Regions from separate parts of the Anoxybacillus sp. P3H1B genome, predicted to be linked through region 2. Evidence: riboswitches for the same ligand, from Rfam matches in the RefSeq annotation. Region 2 holds a riboswitch; the other holds the start of a gene.
What was found. A riboswitch is a leader RNA that binds a small molecule or an ion and turns the genes downstream of it on or off. The one in region 2 is predicted to bind FMN.

Region 1 (10,534 bases), on a different contig from region 2:
GAAATGGCTCCGGTAATTTCAACAAATAAAACTCCTTTCATTGGTCTTGTGCGTCTATTGCTTGAAAAAGAACGAATGCGATCATCCCGATCATCCGATCGTCGCAGGATCCGCAAAAGAGGCTGCCCGAGTGAATGGGACAGCCCTGTGAGCATTTATAGCCATTTGATTTTTGGTTCCGTTTTATTTATAATTCGCTTAATGTTGGCGCGATGGCGATAAAAAACAAAGAGAGCGAGCAAAGTAACGCCGATCCTCAGCGGAATGTCATTAGTAAAGAAAATCGTATAAATAATCGCGTAAACTCCCGCCAGCATCGAGGAGAGAGAGACATATTTTGAAAGATATAGTACAAGAAAAAAGACCACTAACAGTGTGAAAAATAAAAATGGCGAATAAAACAGCAAGACTCCCCCCGAAGTAGCAACGGCTTTTCCGCCACGGAATCCGGCGAAAATCGGGTATGTATGTCCAAGCACTGCCAGCGCTCCGGCAATGAGCGGATGAATGTCTACATGAAACAGCACCGGTAAGCTAGCGGCGAGCGTTCCTTTTAAAATATCGCTGATCGTTACAATCAATCCTGCTTTGACACCGAGTACCCGAAACGTATTTGTGCCGCCCAAGTTTCCGCTCCCATGCTCGCGAATATCAATGCCAAACCCGACTTTTCCGACAATGAGCGCGGAGGGAATGGAACCAAGAAGGTAAGCGGCGATTAAAATCAATAGCTTTGTCACCAATCTTCATACACCCTTTACTTGTTCAAATTCATGCATGATTTTATTTTACCATGCATTAAAAAAAACGCCAGATAAGAATTTGGGATTTGTATGAAGCGGGAATGGGCTAAAGGGGTTTTTTTAAAAACCGGTCATGGATTTTTGAAAGAGCCAACCAAGCTAATATGGAGCCGATGAGACAAAACAGCATATCCCATTGTGTATCCCATATGTCACCTTGGGTGCCCAGAAAATCTTGCACTTGCTTTACCTGTTTGGCCAATTGCCCGATTATCCATTCAATGATTTCATACAATGCGGCAATCGCCAGCATCATGCTCATCACAATCAAAAATAGCCATCCGCCTCGTGTCAGCGAGGTTTTCCGTAGTAAAATTTCTCTGAGCACGATGGCAAATAACCCCTTTAAAAAATGACCGAAACGATCATAATGATTGCGTTCTAAATCGAACGTGTCTTTCACCCAATTAAACAAGGGAACGTTGGAATAAACATAATGCCCCCCGATAAACATGCTGATGGCTAAAAGTGAAATAATAGCATACGAAAGGGTGGTCAAGCGAAAGCGACGATAGAGAAGGATCGCAATAAGCAACCCTGCAACAGCAGGACTGACTTCCAGCAGCCATGTCAAATAGCTTGCAGGCTTGACCGCTGACCATATCAATGCGGCAGTCACTAAGAATAGCAAAACGAGATGTTCTTTTAGATGTTGGGATTTAGCCATATCATGCCCTCCTTGCCATCATATCGTTGCGGCCTGCTCATTATAATTTAAAAATGGAACAAAGCAATTCAGAAAAGGAGCGTATTGGATTTTTTCGATCATATGAACGAGGCCAAACAACACGGTGATTCTACAGACCAATGAATAATAGGGTTCAGGCGGCACAACCGCCCTAACTCTAAACGTTAAAAGATTGCGTTAATAGTATGAGAAAAAAGAAAGCCGCTTATGCAGCAAGAAGCGGCTTGTTTGTTTATCGTTTTTGGTGTTTATAAAACAGGCGTGAAATGATGATGCCAATGCTGCCAAGTCCGATGAACAGGATGGAACGCATCAATAAAGAAACAATCGGCAGATCAATAAATACCAATTTCAGCAATGTTAAAAAAATCAATCCGATTCCTAATAAACGCATCGCTTTTTTGTCGCGAATTGTTCCAAAAACGACACTTCCAGCGGCGAAAGCAGCCCAGCTGAATGACAACAATATTGATTCTTTAAGTAATATAGCTGCGCAGTCTGAGCGAAAAGAGTGATGTGTTGTCACAAGCTAGGGCATATGGAACGAATAGAAAAAACAAAAGGACATGCCCGGCGGCCAATGCCCTTTTGTTTTCTTTTTATGTAAGATGTTAGGCTTTTTGTTCAAACAGTTTCGCAATTTCGATAATGACTTGCGTTGCTTTGACCATATTATCGACAGAAATATACTCATAACGGCCATGGAAGTTTTCTCCGCCTGTAAAAATGTTTGGCGTAGGCAAGCCCATGTAAGAGAGCTGAGAACCGTCAGTGCCGCCGCGGATCGGCGAAACTTTTGGCTCAATGCCGAGGTTTTCCATCGCTTCATATGCAATGTCGACAATTTCTTTCACTGGTTCAATTTTTTCTCTCATATTGTAATACTGATCGTTTATTTCCCATTCGACACGCTCTTTACCATATTTTTCTTGAAACTGTGCAGCTAGTTCCGTTATTTTTGTTTTTCGTGCTTCGAATGCGTTTCGGTCGAAATCGCGGATAATATAGGAAAGAGTGGTTTTTTCGACATCTCCCTGAAAGGATAACAGATGATAAAATCCTTCATAGCCTTCAGTGTGCTCCGGCGCTTCATGAGCTGGCAGCTGGCTATGGAATTCCATGGCCAGTTTGATGGAGTTGACCATTTTGCCTTTAGCCGTACCAGGATGCACGTTTTTTCCTTTAAAGATAATTTTCGCTTGTGCGGCATTAAAGCTTTCATATTCTAGTTCGCCAAGCGGTCCTCCGTCCACTGTATAAGCGTATTTCGCCCGAAAAGCGTCCACATCGAATTTATGCGGACCTCTGCCGATTTCCTCATCCGGTGTAAAAGCGACGCGAATTTCGCCGTGTTTCACTTCTGGATGCTGAATAAGATACGCCATCGCTGTCATAATTTCAGCAATGCCCGCTTTATTGTCGGCTCCTAGCAAGGTCGTTCCATCGGTTGTGATCAAGGTATGTCCTTTGTAGCCAGCGAGCTCAGGAAAATCGGCGGGCGAAAGAACAATAGAAAGCTGGTGATTTAAGATGATATCGCCTCCGTCATAGCTTTCAATCAGTTGCGGATAAACATTTTCCCCCGTAAACTCGGTCGCCGTATCTAAATGTGCCAAAAATCCGATCGTCGGCACTTCTTTCTCTGTATTGGCCGGCAGTGTGGCCATCACATAGCCATTTTGATCAACCGTCACCTCTGTCATGCCGATCGCTTTTAACTCTTCTGCCAGCATATTGGCTAGTTCGAGCTGACCTGGAGTTGAAGGGCACGTGTCGCTGTTTGGATCAGATTGGGTATTCACCTTCACATATCTAGTCAAGCGCTCAATGATTTCTTGTTTCATATCGTCCATCTCCTTATGATTTGCTATCTTTTTCCGATGTTATTTTATCATAAAACGCTTATTTCAAGAAAAATGGAATCCTGATTTAGACCATTGATCATCGGATACAAGCTTTATGATGCGAATGAGTGACAAGAGCTCTGAATAAGGGCTGTTTCTGAGGCCGAGTAGATGGATTTATGAATGAATGATGTTATCTAGTAGGTCAACTGTGGGAAGCGTATAAAAGCCTTAACGTTAAGAAGCGAAGCTTTACGCATGGACAATATTCAGCAAAACATGTATAGTATAAATGGAATAAATAAAATTTAGATTGATTCATCTTCGGGGCAGGGCGAAATTCCCGACCGGCGGTGATGAAGCGAATAAGCTTCTAAGCCCGCGAGCCGCAAGGCAGGATCCGGTGCAATTCCGGAGCCGACAGTTATAGTCTGGATGGGAGAAGATGAAGGTTTGCCGGCGTTCGGCGGTTGCGCTTGAACGTCTGTTTGCGCATGCCTGCTATCCTCCCTTGAGCGTTTAGGCTTAAGGGTTTTTTATGGTCAGTCGGCAGCCTTCTTCTTGTGAGGATGAGTCACGAGAAGGAGAGGAGAATCAACATGAAAAACATGAACGTATCCGCTTTTGCGGCGATTGGATTGTTTAGCGCCATCGCTTATCTATTGATGCTGCTCAATTTCCCGATTCCGCCATTTCCTCCTTTTTTGCTTGTTGATTTTAGCGATGTTCCAGCATTAGTCGCTGCTCTAATGTATGGACCGATTGCTGGGATGCTCGTCGAATTATTAAAAAATGTGCTCAACTATTTCCTTGTCGGCAGCGCGGCTGGCGTTCCAGTCGGTCATTTTGCGAATTTTATGGCTGGAATAACGTTTATTTTACCGACCTATTATATTTATCGTAAAGCAGCATCAAAACAGGGAATGGTCATCGGTTTGGTGGCTGGCACCATCGTGATGGCAACGGCGATGAGCGTGTTGAACTATTATATCTTTCTGCCGGCCTATACCATTTTTCTCGGTTCGCCGGCAATGAGCGCCCCGGAAGCGAAAGCGCTCATTGTTTCCGCGATTTTGCCATTTAATGCCTTAAAAGGCGTGTTTATAACCGTTGTCTTTATGCTTCTTTTTCTCCGGCTTCGTCCATGGCTGCATAAACGAGCGGCAAGCCGCATCTGAGCCGCAAAAAGGCTGCGTTTACGAACGCAGCCTTTTTGTTAAAGCTTCGACAGCGTTGAATCGGAAAACCGCTCCTCTTGAAATGGGTTCGCTGTCATTGAATAACCTCTCACTTCCCAATAGCCAGGCTCATCTGTTTTCATAAAACGGATGCCGGTCGCCCATTTCGCCCCTTTCCATAAATAAAAAGAAGCAGGGGGAATGAACCTCAGCGGATAGCCGTGCTTTGGCGAGATCTCTTGCCAATCGTGATGAGGGTCCTTCCATCGGTACACAAAAAGCGCGTCATCTCCCATGAGAGCATGAAGAGGCAAATTGGCTGAATAGCCGAAGGGATCGCCATTTAAATATCCATAAACTTTGACATAAGCGACGTCTGGATTCAGCTCGACGAAACGCAAAAATTCGCGAAAAGCAATGCCCTCAAATGTCGTGTCAAACTTGGACCATGTTGTGACGCAATGCATATCAATGGTTGAGATCGTTTTTGGCAATTCCATAACTTGCTGATAAGAAAGAGAAACCTCTTCTTTCACCTCGCCGAATAATGTGAATTTCCATGTAGCCTCATGAAACTCGTATACATCGCCTTCGTGAAGAATCGGCCATTTCTCCGTTGCAAATTGCCCTGGAGGCAGTTGTTTTGTCAATGTTCTGCACCCTTTCTTCCAACATGATATGATTTACCATCATACGGAGATTTGTGAGAAAATGCAATACAAACCGGAAGGAAATTGGCAAATGATGTAGAATATTCCGGGAAGCAGAAGGCGATGAAAAAGGAGGGTTCCTATGAACGAAGCTTTGACGCCGCATATCTAGTGCTCGCTCCTTTCGTTTGCTTCTACGCTTATGGTTTCGGGAATATTAGTGCTTCTCATTGTTAGTATATGGATGCAAAACCGGACATTGAAAGGCATGAAAAGAAAGTTAGAGAGCTTCAAGTAAGGACAAGGAGTAAGAGAATAATGGAACATGTTCAGATTGTGCGTGATATCGCAAATGCGAATTGGACAAAGATGAGAGAAATCTACGAATCTGTTGGCTGGGTTAAGCATACAGAGCCAATCATTCAACGAGTTTTTCAAGCGAGTCATATAGTAGCGCTTGCCTTTTGCTCCGGCCGTCTGGTTGGATTTGGCCGCGCTCTGTCAGACGGCGTATTCAATGCGGCGATTTATGAATGATGTCGTCGTTCACCGCGATTATCAAGGTAAAGGTATTGGAAAAGCGATCATGAAAGATCTGCTCGAACAGCTTGATGCCATTTCATGCATTCATCTTATTTCGACGATAGGAAACGAACCGTTTTATATTCAATCAGGATTTCGTAAAGCAAAGACGGCGTTCGCTCGTTATCGCAGCATGGATTTGGCACAGATCTATTTAGAAGGAGGGGATGGGAGTGAACATTCGGCAGGCAAAGGTGGATGATGCCGAACGATTAACAGCGTTGATTTTGCAAGTAGAGCGCGAATCAGCCTATTTGTTGTTTGAAGCGGTGGAACGGCCGCTTACGGTTAAAGAGCAGCGCCGCCAGCTTGAGGCGATCGAGCATGAAGAAAATGCCGCGATTTTTTTGGCGGAGACAGAAGAAGGGGAGCTCATCGGTTATTTAGTGGCAAGAGGCGGACGTGCTAAGCGCAATCGTCATACTGTATATATCGTTGTCGGTTTGCATGCTTCCTATCGGGGAAAAGGAATTGGCACGATGCTATTTACAGAATTGGAGCGCTGGGCGCGGACAAAAGGGATCCATCGTTTGGAGCTGACGGTTGTGACAGACAATGTCCCCGCGATTTCTCTCTATAAAAAAATGGGATTTGTTCAGGAGGGAATCAAACGCCATTCGCTGAAAATCGACGGGCAATATGTCGATGAATATTATATGGCGAAGCTTCTGTAGGTGAACACTCCCTTTTCACGTAACCAAAACGCAAGCGGGGATTCAGAAAACGGAGAGGGCTTATCTTGATTTTGATGATGTCATTTTAACGCTCCGTTACTACCGCATACATAAACAAGACAGAGCAGCTAGCGATCAATAAGTACTCGGTGAGTTAAGGGGAATTGGGGAGGCCAATTTTCTTTTTTTACTGTAGCACTAATCGAGATTCTATTACGTTTTTTATTCTTGGAAAATTTGAGTAGCATCGGACATAGCGTGTTAGGCGAAACGTTGGATCTTATGTGAATCGTAATGATTTCTTATGGAGATTCGAATGGAACGTTTGCGATTGTGACATAGGAGCTTGTTTATGAGGTGGTATGAATCGAAATATCTTGTTTATTTTCCCGTATATATGCTTAAATGGTAATGGATGCAATAGCGACCTATTTCCATTTACAAGGGGGGAACAAGGCAGTGAGCTGGATGATTCAGTATATTCTCGCCTTTTTTGTGTTTGTTTTTTCCACTCTTGCTTCTTGGTACGAAGGAAGCGAAATAAGGTCTAACCCATGGGAGTGGAAGTATTCTGCTTTTTTTTTCACAGATGCTCCATGGTTCCATCACCAATAGCAGCGATATTTCACAGCTCGATCATTTTATTTATGCTGCTAAATTCAAGCCTGCTTTTCCTTTGCTTATGGCATTGAGCATTATTTATATAGTGATGCTAACAGGGTATTGGCTATGCCGGAGAAACAACAAAAGATTTCGCTTGTTTTATGCCGGCAGTCTGCTATTTTGGATACTGGGGGCGATCGTAGCCGATTCCCCGACGATCGGTGGGCATTATTTTACAATGCTTTTTATGGCTGCGGGTGCCGGAAGTGCAGCAATGGCTCTTTTGTCTGTGCTTCGGGCAAAGTGTTGGCGAGGTGAGGAGCTAAAATAATGGATACCGTGATGAAAAACGAACGTGATATCATCCAAAGGATTCAGAAGGACGAGTGGATGATGGAAACATTGCGAGCCGTACAGTCGCTGAATTTGCCCGATTGGTGGGTGTGTGCCGGATTTGTCCGTGCGAAAATTTGGGATGTGCTGCATGGATTTCAAGAAAGAACGCCGCTTCCAGATATCGATGTCATTTATTTTGACCGCAAGCATACGGAGAAAGCGGCAGAAAAGAAGCTGGAACAGAAGCTGTACCATCTCCTCCCCGATCGTCCATGGTCGGTGAAAAATCAGGCGCGAATGCATGCAATAAATGGCGGATCTCCTTATTTATCTTCCGTCGATGCCATGTCCAAATTTCCGGAAACTGCCACTGCTCTAGGGGTAAGGCTTGATGAAAAAGGCGTTGTTGTCTTGGCGGCACCTTGGGGAGTCGAAGATGTTTGTCAGCTTCTTGTCAAGCCAACTCCATATTTTTGTGAAACGAAAAAAACGGGCTCAAATGTATGAAGAACGAGTGCGGAGGAAGAAGTGGACAAGCATTTGGCACAAGCTAACAATCGTGACGCTAAAAAATGCTTAAAAACGCGAGACAATGATTTTTCTATTGCAGCATAGGGAAGGAGACAAAATCATGGAAATTCGTTATCGGTTAACGGAAGAAGATTATGTGCAGTTTAATTTGTTTCATATCAAGCATTCGAAAGCAGCCCGGAGAACGTTGGCGATTCAGCGAGTTATCCCTCCCGTTCTTTTTCTTTTGGTTGCCTGGGTATTTGCTGAAATCGGACATGCTTCCTTTTTAGGATTGCTGATTACATTTTCGATTGTGGCGGTTTTATGGGTGATTTTTTATCCGAGTTACTTTGATCGAGCCATTATTCGCAGCGCAAAGAGAATGATGAAAGATGGAAATAATGAAGGGTTATTAGGAGAGCATCATCTTGTGATGACAGAAGAAGGAATCGTTGACTCGACTTCTTACGGAGAAACAAAAGTAAGCTGGGGAGGCATAAAGGCTTTCAAGGAAGACCGGCACAGCTTTTATCTCTATAATAGTGCTGTCAGCGCTTATATTATTCCAAAGCGAGAGCTGAAAAACATAGAGGAGATTCGATCATATCTTCACACAAAGCTTAAGCATATTGAATCAGAAAATAAGTGATCAATGACCGGTGGGCATATCCCAGCGGCAAGCGAATGGCTTGCCGACTATTCAACGATTTTATATCAGTGACTCCATCATTTCCATAACCTTACTAAAAAGGCCCAAAGAACGAACGGCACCTCAAACGTAGAAATCATGACTCATCATTCGAAGTGCCGTTCGAAACAGGGCCGTTTTCATTTTAAAATGTCGGCAAGTTATCGAGATTGTTGCTTGGATCTCCATCGGCATTGCTACGCAGATGCCAGTCGCCGTCCTTCCCTCTAAATGTGTTTACACCCTCGATCTCGCCGTTTTGTGCCATCACTTGTGCCTGTTTATAATCGACAATCCGTCCAGAAGATAGCTTGAGCTCAACAATATCGCCATCGCCATTTTTTCGGACTGCTACCACTTTTTCACTCATCACTTTCACCCCCTCTATCATTTTAGTATGGGGGATTTGTCAGCCATTTTATGCACATACAGCCTCAATAACAAACGCTCTTCATTGAAGACGAACCCATATTTCGGAATAAAAATCAGGGCTGGTTGGATCGTCGTCCGGATATACCTCTAATTGCGGCGTGCCTGCAAGCTTGTAATGCTGGGATGGCAACCATTCTGAAAAAATTTGCTCCCATGCTTTTTGTATCGCTTCCGGCATCGATCCGCGCACCTCAAATATGCCCCATTTAGAAGCGGGTATTTCTAACGCCAACAGCCCGTTAGGCACCTCGCCATTATACTCTGCGGCTATCCAATAATCGATCGTTTGTCCTGACTGGTCATCGCTGTGTGCGGTACATACACCGATCAAGCCTTTTAATGAGCCGTTGTTCAGTGATGATAATAACTTAACGGTGCCGTTTTGATGAACTTCCTCCCACATCTTAGCAATCCCTGTATGATTCTCTCCATTGACTAGCGAAAATGTCCGCTTGATTCCCACTACTTGAAAACGATCTTTTTCAATGATTTGGTGATTCATTGATTTTCCTCCCATCTCAAGATAAAGAAACGATTCTAGGCTTGCTTGTGTATGGCCACTATCTATTTGATTATAGCACATATGTTCGTGTGTGACTACCTATCTTTCTGTTTAGAAAAAATGTTTTTAGAAGCAAAAAATGATGGCAGATTTGAATGGGAAAAAGGGGCTCGACTGTTTAACAAGAACGGGGGACCGTTTTTTGACAACTGGGGGATTATTTAAATGTTATATTACATATAAATGGAATTTATTGTTCATTCAAAAGCAGAGCGGAGGCATGGCGGTGACTTGCTTTTGTTACGCCAAAGCGTACTAGATTTGAAATAAAATAGAGAAACTTTCAAACTATTTTCTAATAAATAACGAATATATGAATGAAAGGCTAGCCTTTGAAAGAAGTAGGAGTAGAAGTCAATGGAGAAAATAAAGGAATGGATCACCAAAGCCAAAAAAGGAGATCGCAATGCCGCTAACCAGCTTGTCAGTTTTTATTATAAGGATCTATATGCTTATATTTACAGGCAGACATTAAACAAGGATTTAGCAATGGATCTAACCCAGGAAGCATTTATCAGCATGCTTCGTTCGATCCGTTCGTATGACGAGAGAAAGGCGTCATTTCGAACGTGGTTATATCGAATTGCCACTTACCAAACGATCAACTACTATCGCTCAAAATATTACAAACAGCAATCAATTGTGACGGAGATCGATCACGAGTTAGGGCAAGAAGAAGATTTTACATTGAAGCTGGAATACAAGGAGGAGGTTGAGCGGATTTTAGCGGTATTGAATACGTTTGAAGCGTCTGTCCAGCAAATTTTCCGTCTTAAATTGTTTGGTGAATATACTTTTGCTGAAATTGCTGCTGTCACTGGCTTAACGGAATCGACAGTGAAAACGAAATTTTATAGTACCGTAAGAAAAATAGGCAGTAACATAGCGATTGTCGATTGGAAGCAGGATTTTCTTTCTATCTGTTGAATGTTCGAAAAGGCGAAGAGAACGTTGGGAGGACTTGTATGATGAAACGATTCA
Region 2 (10,534 bases):
TTTTCAGCTAATGCAACAAAATCCCCCTCATTTTCTCGATCCTCATCATCACAAACAATGATGACATTTCCTTGCATGAGCTCATAAATGGCTTCTTCGATCGTATCGAACATGTCGTCCCCACCTTTCCGTTCATTTATATCCATGCTCTTCTAAAAATTCAAGGGTAATCGCGCCCTGTTCCTTCGCTGCTTTGTTTCCTTCTACAAATTGCTTTACATATTTGCCAATGAGATCGCACTCAATATTGACGATATCGCCAACTTGCTTATCGCCCAATATCGTTTCGGCACGCGTATGCGGAATCAGCGAAATCGTAAATGTATCATCGGTCAATCCAAAAATCGTTAAGCTCGTCCCGTCAACAGCGACGGAACCTTTCAAAATCATATAGCTTCGCAGTTCTCTTGGAATTTTAATTTCATAATACACAGCGTTGGCAACCGGTTTCTTGTTGATAATCTCGCCCACTCCATCAACATGCCCGGATACAAAATGGCCGCCAAACCGTCCGCCTGCTCCCATCGCCCGCTCTAGATTGACTTTTGACCCTTTTGACAACATGCGCAATGAGGTGGCTCGAATGGTTTCTGGCATCACATCAACTGTAAAGGAACGAGCGGTAAATGATGTTACTGTTAAGCATACCCCATTAACCGCAATACTATCGCCCAATCGGACATCTTCAAGCACCTTTTCCGCGCGAATCGTAACCGTAATCGCTTCTCCTGAGTGATTCATTTGTTCAATCGTACCCATTTCTTCAATGATTCCGGTAAACATGATGTTCCACCTCTTTATTTTGGTATGGCAATGACCTTGATATCCGGTCCAACCATTTCAACGCGCTTAATCGCTAATTCAGCCGCTTCTGCCATGCGCAAAATCCCTGTGCCGCCAACCGGAGTAGGCGCTTCATGGCCGCCAATCAACTTCGGCGCAAAATAGGCAACAATTTCTTGAAAGGCTCGGCTGCGCACAAAGCTGTCGTGAATGCGTGACCCTCCTTCCACAAAGAGAGAAGTAATTTTGTGCTCCCCTAGCATGCGCAACATCTCCCAAATGTCGATATGCGGCTGGTTCATTTGCATGACTCGCACATGCGATCTTTGGTATAAGGCCATGCGTTCGCTGGATACTTGACTGCCGACAACCATCCATGTTTCCGCTTCATCATTAGATATCACGTTTGCATGAAGCGGTGTGCGCAAGTCTGTATCGAGAATAATCCGAATCGGACTTTTCCCGCCTTCAGGTAATCTCGTCGTTAAATGAGGGTTATCAGCCATGATCGTATTAACCCCCACTAAAATCGCATCATTTGCGGCTCGATAGCGGTGCACATCCTCTCTCGCAGCTTCTGAAGTAATCCATTTGCTATCACCTGTTTTCGTCGCGATTTTTCCATCTAAGCTGCTTGCGTATTTTAATGTAACAAATGGAGTTTTTGTCGTGATATAGTGAAAAAAGACACGGTTTAATTCATCGGCCTCTTCTTTCAACGTACCGAGCACAACCTCAATTCCTGCCTGTTTTAGCCTTTCCGTCCCCTTCCCAGCTACAAGCGGATTTGGATCCGTCGTAGCGATGACAACGCGCGCTACTTTTGCTTCCACTAGCAAATCTGCGCATGGAGGCGTTTTTCCAAAATGGCTGCAAGGTTCAAGCGTAACATAAACTGTCGCACCAGCGGCTTTTTCTCCCGCCATGCGAATGGCATGAACCTCAGCATGCGGCTCTCCAGCTTTTAAGTGGGCGCCCAGACCGACGATTTCTCCATTTTTCACCACGACTGCCCCTACCGCTGGATTCGGAGAGGTTTGTCCGCTTCCTATTTTAGCCATTTCAAGCGCCAAACGCATATACCGTTCATCGCTCTGCATGTTCCATCCCTCCTTTTTCACCATAAAGAAAGCCCTAGGAATCGCATCTCCCAGGGCAGAAATATGTAAGAACCACAAACTGACATGTTTGTTTTGCATGCCAAAAAAGCTGCACATTTCATGAACAACACCGTTCTAAAACAAAACCGGACATCAAACACGAATGTTTGTTCCGTTTTTTCAGTAAACACCTCCACTATGGGGAGCGCTACATCTACCATCCACATTGACAGTGCAAGGAAAAACGGTTTTGGTGCTGCTCCGCTTACGGCAATGTGCTGCCTTTATGTGATCCTTCTCCCATCCAGACTATACTGTCGGCTCCGGAATCGCACCGGATCGTGCCTATTTCGGCTCGCGGGCTTAGAAACGCATCGGTTTCAATACCGCCGGTCGGGAATTACACCCTGCCCCGAAGGATACAAAACGATTATGTAATTTTTTATCATTATATCACAATCCAATCGTTTGTCTATGCTCACGCACTCACTTCGCTATGAATAACCAATAAATAAGCCCCCAAATCAAGCTGACACCGAGCAGAGCAAAGAACAGGATCCAATTTTTCTTCATCGTTTCCTCATCCTTTCAAAAAAGCTCAACACCGTTCATCCTGTTAAGCTTCTATAAAAATTGCGCGTTCCCAGCAGCCTATTTCCCTGTCGTTCTAAACAAAGCGGAAACACTTCACGCTCAAAAACCACTTTCCTTCCATATAAAGTTGTATTGGTGGTATCCAATACAATCGGGTTGGTTGCTCTTTTGCTGTATAAATATGAACAAACCGCAATTTGTACAAACCTACGATCCAAAAAGGGCAAGTCTATGACTTGCCTTGTTCACGCCAAAACGTGAACAAGCGTCGGCCATCGAAATCATGCCATCACTTGTTCACGCTAAGACAAATATTGAGGTATCCCTATCCTTATCGTGATGCCCAACTAATACTACGAGTAAAAACTTTTACTCTTCCCACACCTTAACTTCTTTCATTACATCGCCATTTTTCATCGCTTTGACCGCGTCCATTCCTGACGTCACTTGACCAAAAACGGTATGTACTCCATCTAAATGCGGCTGCGGCTCATGAACAATGAAAAATTGGCAGCTTCCTGTATCACGGCCGCGATGCGCCATCGAAATCGCTCCTTCTTTATGCTGATGAGGATTGTTGTCCGTTTCACACGGAATCGTATAGCCCGCATCGCCGGTTCCATTTCCGCGCGGACAACCGCCTTGGCTGACAAAGCCAGGGATGACGCGATGGAACGTTAAGCCATTATAAAACCCTTCATTTGCTAACTTTTCAAAGTTTGCCACTGTTTTTGGGGCTTCATTTGGAAATAATTCAAACTCAATTTTTGCACCGTTTTCCAGTAAAATATGACCCTTTTTTGCCATTTTCTCATTCTCCTTTCTTTCATACTCCCTTATCATACCATTGTTTGTTACACAAAAAAAGCAAGTCATATTTTATCGGGCGTGTTGAGGATTCAATAAAAACCAACGGATCGTACTAGATTCCTCGCTTTTCTGCTGAAGCCGGCAAACCGATTTGCTTGCCGACTAGGGCATGCCCTTCTTGAACAAGGAGCGCTTTGTAAGCAAATGATGTTGTTCACTGACATTCCCTGTTCGAGAAAGAAGCAGAAAAACGAGTGTTAAGCCCGATCATTTTGCTTTCAAGTAAAATAATGGATAATTAACATTAGTGCTCTTTTATATAAAACACAACTAAAAGACAAAATGAACGAGCGCTATATTCATCCCGCTGCTCATAGAGCAAGTGGCATTTATACGCATCATTTCGCTTCTATCTTATTCCATTTGCATGTAGAATAGGAATGGTGGAAATAAAGAAAGAATAAGGAGGTTGCAAGAATGAAACGGACCTTGATAGGCTGTCTCATGGCGTCTTTGCTCCTTGCGTATCCGATAGCGGCAGCGGCGGATGCAGCAGAAGGCGATGTTATTATTACACTTGGAGAAAACTTAACCGACTCACAAAAGCAGCAAGTATTAAATGAAATGAACGCTCCGGAAAATGCTCAAACCATTACCGTGTCAAACACAGAAGAGCATAAATATCTGGATGGCCTAATTCCAAAAGCGCAAATTGGCACAAAAGCCATTTCATCATCTATGATTACAATTGGAGCGAATGGTTCCGGCCTTGATGTAGAAACGCATAATATTACTTGGGTCACAAAGGAAATGTATACAAACGCGCTCATCACGGCAGGTGTCAAGGATGCTAAAATTTATATTACAGCTCCTTTCCCTGTTTCAGGTACCGCAGCGCTAACCGGTTTAATGAAAGCGTACGAGCTTTCATCCGATAAAGTGATTCCTGACGATGTAAAAAAAGTGGCAAATGAAGAAATGGTAAAAACCGCCCAGCTGGGCAAATCGATTGGAAACGATCAAGCCGTTGCCCTTTTAACAAGAATTAAAGAAGAAATGGCCAAAAATCCGCCGCAAACCGACGCGGATTTGCGCTCCCTTATCGAAAAAGCGGCCAAGGATTTAGGTATTACGCTCACTCAGGATGAAATCAATAGCCTAATATCATTATTTAATAAAATGAAGAATCTCAACATTGACTGGAATCAGGTCAACGATCAACTTAGCAAAGCAAAAAACAAGATTTCCACCTTTTTGAACTCAGAAGAAGGAAAAACATTTATTCAGAATATCATCGATATTTTGAAAGAAATTTGGAATGCCATCAAATCCGTGTTTACTTCATCCAATCAGCAGCAACAATGACCAAAAGGTGCCCAAGCAGGGCACCTTTTGGCCGTTTCGCATATCCATACAATAGGCTTGTAGCTTAATCGGTCAATAGCTAATTACCGCTCTACACGTTTGAGCGATTTTTTCTTTGGTTTATCACACGTTTTCATTTCAAGGAGTACGTGATATCCAATGTACCTTCATTGTGATATTCCTATAGCATGGTCATCTATTGACTTTCGCCCGTAATGGCACGTCTAAACGAACTAAGTCCTCATACGTTTCTCGGCGAACGACGAGCTGCGCCTCGCCGTTTTCAACAAAAACAACAGCCGGGCGAGGCAAGCGATTATAGTTATTGGCCATCGAATAGCCATATGCCCCGGTGCAAAATACAGCCAAATAATCACCTGCTTCTGTCTTTGGCAGCGGCAAGTCCCAGATCAGCATGTCACCTGATTCACAGCATTTTCCGGCAATCGCCACAACCTCTTGCTTCTCATCAAGAACTCGATTCGCCAACACTGCTTCATATTTTGCTTCATACAATGCTGGCCGAATATTGTCACTCATTCCCCCATCAACAGCCACATAATGACGCACATTAGGCACTTCTTTGCGCGAACCGATCGAATAAATCGCGGTTCCGGCATCACCGACAAGCGAACGGCCTGGCTCAATCCAAATTTCCGGCATAGCAATGCCCAGCTCTGCTGCCTGTTTTGCTGCTTCAGCAATAATATTTTCTACGTATTCCGCAGCCGGAAGAGGCGTATCTTCATTTGTATAGCGAATTCCAAAGCCGCCGCCAAGATTGACAACCTTCGGAACAAAATCATAGACCTCTTTCCAATCGGCGATTTTGTGGAAAATTTTTTGCGCCGCCAGCACAAAGCCTGTTGTTTCAAAAATTTGTGAACCAATATGACAATGAATCCCCAGCACGTGGAACGATGGAGAAGATAAGGCTTGCTTTAACGCGCGATCAGCCTGTCCATTGTTTAAGTCAAAGCCGAATTTAGAATCTTCCTGACCTGTCAAAATATAATCATGAGTATGCGCTTCAATTCCTGGTGTTACCCGAATTAAAACAGACGCCGTCATTCCTCTTTCTGCACAAATTTGTTCGAGCAGCTGCAATTCATAAAAATTATCTATTACAATACAGCCGACACCATGCGCCAACGCCATTTCCAGCTCTTGGCGGCTTTTATTATTCCCGTGGAAATGGATGCGCTCAGGAGGGAAATCCGCTTTTAGGGCTGTATATAGCTCTCCGCCAGACACTACATCAAGCGATAATCCTTCTTCCTCCACTAATTGAACCATAGCAACCGTCGAAAACGCTTTGCTAGCATACGCCACTTGCGCTTTTACCCCGTACTTTTCAAACGTTTCTTTAAACGCGCGGGCGCGCTGGCGAATTAACGCCACGTCATAAATATACAGCGGCGTTCCATATTCCTTTGCGAGATCAACAGTATCAACACCGCCAATTTCTAAATGTCCTTTGTCATTCACACGACTCGTTCCGTAAAAAAACATGCCGATCCCTCATTCCAAAAGATTAAATATTCAAAATCACAAATTTTTATGCGATCTGAAAGCAAAAAAGACAGTTAACAAATAGGGATTAACTGCCTTTTCTGCGGAAAAGATTACGTATAACGTACCATAAAATAAAAAAAGTTGCAATACAAATGTGAATAATCCGTTATTTTTATTGTTTCCTCATTCAGCAAAATCTTTCAGCAACCAAGAGACCCTCCTTACACGGGGCGTCTTTGCTGATTTTGCGGATGAACAATGCTTGGTCGCACTTTTCCGCCCGCCAGTGAACGGCGAACAACAATTTGCATAAACGCAGCTGGATCAAACGGAATAAATGGCCACAAATACGGGGTGTTCAGCGAACGAATTCGAACTAACCAAATTAAATAAATGGTCGTTCCGATAATAAGCCCTGGCACTTTAAATATAGCCACTGCTAAAGCGAGCAGGAGACGGGCGATTTTATTAGCGATACTTAATTCATAGCTTGGTGTAGCAAATGAGCCAATCGCAGCAATAGAGACATATAAAATGACTTCAGGCACAAACAAGCCAACATCAATCGCAATTTGCCCAATTAATACAGCCGCAATCAATCCCATGGCTGTTGATAACGAGGTCGGCGTATGAATAGCTGCCATTCGCAAAAATTCAATCCCGAAATCGGCAAGGAAAATTTGGACAATGGCTGGAATATTTGTGTGTTTATTTGGTCCGATAAATGCCATTTTGTCAGGCAACAAGGAAGGTTCTAGCACAAATAAAATCCAAAGCGGCAATAGAAAGATGGAGGCTAAAATGCCTAGAAACCGCACCCAGCGCACAAACGTTCCAACCGCAGGATTTTGCCGATACTCCTCGGCATGCTGCACATGATGAAAAAAGGTGGTCGGCGTAATAATCACGCTTGGTGAAGTGTCCACCATAATAATGACATGTCCTTCTAATAAATGAGTTGCGGCTACGTCAGGACGCTCCGTATATCGCACAAGGGGATATGGATTATATCCCTGCTTGACTAAAAATTCTTCAATCGTTTTGTCCGCCATCGTTAAACCATCAATTTTAATTTGTTGAATTTCTTTTTTTACAAGCTCAATCAATCCAGGATCCGCTACATCCTTAATATAAGCAATGCATACATCCGTTTTGGAACGTTCGCCTACTTGCATAATTTCAAAGCGCAACCGTTCGTCACGAATGCGGCGCCGCGTTAATGCCGTATTGACAATAATATTTTCAACATAGCCGTCGCGTGCTCCGCGTACGACTTTTTCCGTATCGGGCTCTTGCGGCTGACGGCCTGGATAACTGCGGACATCAACGACAAATCCGCTTGTTTCTCCTTCCATTAAAATGATGATAAGCCCTGACAACAATTGATTAATCGCATCATTCAAATCCTGAACGGGACTGACTTGCTGATGGACAAGACGATTAGCAAGAATTTGCTTCGCTCGAGCTTCTTGGCGCTCGTTATCATTAATTTGCACAATTTGTTTAAGCAGTTCAATTAAATATTGTGTATCACACAGGCCGTTACAATAATAAATGTGCACCTCTCTCGTTAGCACATAGACTTTGCGAATTCCTAAATCAAAGCTTGTTCCAATCCCGATTTTCTCTTTTAAATAGGCTTCATTATCCGTAAGCTTTTCAAAAATCGGGATGCTGTTTGTGTCTGCTGCCACCATTTTCACTCCTTTCTAAAATAACCTCAACCGCTTTTTTTGTAATGGGCGAACCGTATTTAACGTGGTCGCGATAGCCCATCTTTCCGATATCACCGATACCAACGATAATCGGAATGGGTAGCTGCTCTAAGCAATAAACGGTATCACCATTGATACGCCCCAACTCCATTTCTTGGATTCCTTCTTTATCCACTCCGCGCTCTGTCAATTTTCCATTTCGATCAATGCTGACATGTACCTTTGTCCATTCATTCTGGTGAGTATTGGAGGCGACTGCAATAGCCCCCATCACCTCAATTTGTTTATGGGTCGCCACGTACTTTAGCGCCTGTTCGCCTGCGCCTTCACCGACTGCTCCACAATCATCAAACATCACAAATACAGGATCATACGGCGTCTGTAAAATAAGCTCCACGAGCTGTTCACCTGTCAGTTTTGATGGATTCCCCCGAGAGCGGCTAATGCAGCGGCCGCCAATTTCCTTCGCAATATGCTGAATCGTCCGCCATGCAAAATCATCGCCATCTGTTACAATAATGACCCGTCTTTTTTTCATCATCGTTATCCCCTTGGTTTGCAAATAAGGGCCGCGACAAATGATAGCGTAATGACAAATGAAAGCTCGAGACCAATATATTGGAACATGTTGGCCCCCATATTCATCCATCCTTGTCCAGCTTCATGGGACGCGATCCCTTTGGCAAGCAAATAGCCGAAGCCGCTCATTGGCAGCAAAGCGCCCGCGCCTGCGACCTCTACTAATTGGTCATATACACCAAGTGCTCCCAGCAGAGCACCGACGCTTACAAGTCCGGCAAGCATATGGATTTGCGATATATTGGCGCGATCCATCAGCCATTGAGCCGCCCCGCAGATCGCTCCACCCACTAAAAAGGCCATCCAATAGTCCATTTCTCATCCTCCTACCGATTCGATCACAACGCCGTGAGCAATCGCTGGAATCGATTGTTTTTGCTGAATCATAGTCTGACTTAATAACGCTCCTGTTGCGACAACAAATATTTTGCGAAACGTCCCCTTTTCCATTTCTCTTAATAAATGGCCATACGTAACAACCGCACAGCAGGCACACCCGCTTCCGCCGGCAAATTTTCTTTGATCCGGCCGGTAGATCATGAGCCCGCAATCGCTGTAACCATCCGTGATATCATAGCCTGCTTCCATCAATAATTCTTTGACAATCACACTGCCGATTCCTGATAGATCCCCTGTTACAATCAAGTCATAATCAGCGGGCGAACGATTTAAGTCCAAAAAGTGCTGCTCGATCGTGTGGGCAGCGGCCGGCGCCATCGCCGCTCCCATATCCATCGGATTTTTTAAGCCGGCATCGATCACTCTTCCAATGGTAGCCGCCGTCACTCGAAATCGGCCCTTTTGGCTGCCGATAAGCGCTGCCCCCGCTCCGGTTACTGTAAATGTTGCACTTTTCGGTTTTTGAATACCAAGCTCCGTTGGATAACGAAATTGTCGCTCCGCTGTCGCGTTGTGGCTGCTTGTTGCCACAAGCGCTTGTCTGGCAAAGCCCCCATCGACAAGAGCCGCCCCGACGGCCAGCGTTTCCATCGAAGTAGAGCACGCTCCAAACATGCATAAAAACGGAATTGGAAGCTCACGCGCTGTATAATTGGCTGTAACATTTTGATTTAATAAATCCCCAGCAAGAAACACATCAATTTCATTTGCTGTCACATTTCCTTTATTCATGCAAATAGTAATCGCTTCTTTCATCAGACGCCGCTCCGCAAGCTCCCATGTTTTTTCTCCGCAATACAAATCGCGATATCCTACATCAAATTGCTTTCCAAGGGGGCCGTCCGCTTCAAAAGGACCAACTGCCGTTCCTGTTGCCTGAATATATATATTGTTCTCAAATACCCATGTTTGTTTTCCAACAAGTCGCACAGAACTCCCCCTTTCATTTACACGATGTAATATATCACTCCTAAAACATAGGCAATGACCATTCCATAGACGATGACGACACCGCCGATTTTAAACATATGATTAGCGATTCCGCTAACCCATCCTTCTGTTCGATGCTCCATAGCCGCGCTCGCTAAAGAATTCGCAAAGCCGGTAAGCAACACGGTCGCGCCGGCACCAGCAAATTGGCTCAAAGCATCATATCGTCCCATGGCTGTCAGCAAAACAGCTAAGCCCATGACGGTTAACATCATTAAATGTTGAGCAGCATCTGATGAAAATCCCCAACTATTCATATATAACGCCCGCAGCCCCTCTGCGCCGGCACAAACCAAACCGCCGCTGATAAATGCTTGAAAGCTATTTGCTAAATAGGAAGGCTTAGGCTGAAATTTTCTGACAGCCTGCTGGTAATGATCGCGCAGTTTCATAATGACATCACCTCTGCAAAATACATCCAATAAAATAAAGAGCCAAACACTTTTCCGAAGACAAGGGCCATCATCAATAAAATAATTTTATCTACCATCCCGATCCGTTTGGCTAAAATAGGCCACACATTCAGCACCTCTGTCAGCGCTGCTGCCAACATCCCAATAAATACTCCGCTAAATAAGCCTAACGGAATAAGCCAATATTTAGAGATATCTAAAGCAGAAGAACGAAGGCTCATCCATCCGCCAGTTACTGCTCCAAAAACAGCACTCCATTCATAGGCATAAA

Region 1: linked by a shared signal. The riboswitch ahead of AT864_RS12280 (ECF transporter S component) and the one ahead of ribD (bifunctional diaminohydroxyphosphoribosylaminopyrimidine deaminase/5-amino-6-(5-phosphoribosylamino)uracil reductase RibD) in region 2 are both predicted to bind FMN.

Annotation. Positions count from the first base shown of each region.
Region 1 covers NZ_LPUG01000019.1:75,912-86,445, forward strand. Annotated here, with positions in the region: gene plsY (glycerol-3-phosphate 1-O-acyltransferase PlsY) at 156-740, opposite strand; gene AT864_RS12265 (DUF2238 domain-containing protein) at 850-1,470, opposite strand; gene AT864_RS12270 (DUF2339 domain-containing protein) at 1,724-1,954, opposite strand; gene pepT (peptidase T) at 2,103-3,335, opposite strand; FMN riboswitch at 3,652-3,786, shown strand; gene AT864_RS12280 (ECF transporter S component) at 3,935-4,513, shown strand; gene AT864_RS12285 (molybdopterin-dependent oxidoreductase) at 4,552-5,163, opposite strand; partial or broken gene AT864_RS12290 (GNAT family N-acetyltransferase) at 5,482-5,947, shown strand; gene AT864_RS12295 (GNAT family N-acetyltransferase) at 5,919-6,419, shown strand; gene AT864_RS18540 (DUF4306 domain-containing protein) at 6,888-7,034, shown strand; gene AT864_RS12300 (DUF4306 domain-containing protein) at 7,009-7,353, shown strand; partial or broken gene AT864_RS12305 (nucleotidyltransferase family protein) at 7,365-7,938, shown strand; gene AT864_RS12310 (YcxB family protein) at 7,990-8,520, shown strand; gene AT864_RS12315 (DUF3892 domain-containing protein) at 8,705-8,929, opposite strand; gene AT864_RS12320 (GyrI-like domain-containing protein) at 9,011-9,493, opposite strand; gene AT864_RS12325 (RNA polymerase sigma factor) at 9,911-10,480, shown strand; gene AT864_RS18360 (hypothetical protein) at 10,519-10,534, shown strand, end outside.
Region 2 covers NZ_LPUG01000009.1:148,277-158,810, forward strand. Annotated here, with positions in the region: gene AT864_RS01055 (bifunctional 3,4-dihydroxy-2-butanone-4-phosphate synthase/GTP cyclohydrolase II) at 1-113, opposite strand, end outside; gene ribE (riboflavin synthase) at 133-783, opposite strand; gene ribD (bifunctional diaminohydroxyphosphoribosylaminopyrimidine deaminase/5-amino-6-(5-phosphoribosylamino)uracil reductase RibD) at 798-1,883, opposite strand; FMN riboswitch at 2,172-2,307, opposite strand; gene AT864_RS01070 (peptidylprolyl isomerase) at 2,847-3,284, opposite strand; gene AT864_RS01075 (DUF1002 domain-containing protein) at 3,765-4,652, shown strand; gene lysA (diaminopimelate decarboxylase) at 4,845-6,164, opposite strand; gene AT864_RS01085 (spore germination protein) at 6,389-7,864, opposite strand; gene AT864_RS01090 (stage V sporulation protein AE) at 7,827-8,420, opposite strand; gene AT864_RS01095 (SpoVA/SpoVAEb family sporulation membrane protein) at 8,426-8,776, opposite strand; gene spoVAD (stage V sporulation protein AD) at 8,780-9,790, opposite strand; gene AT864_RS01105 (SpoVA/SpoVAEb family sporulation membrane protein) at 9,808-10,242, opposite strand; gene AT864_RS01110 (stage V sporulation protein AB) at 10,239-10,534, opposite strand, start outside.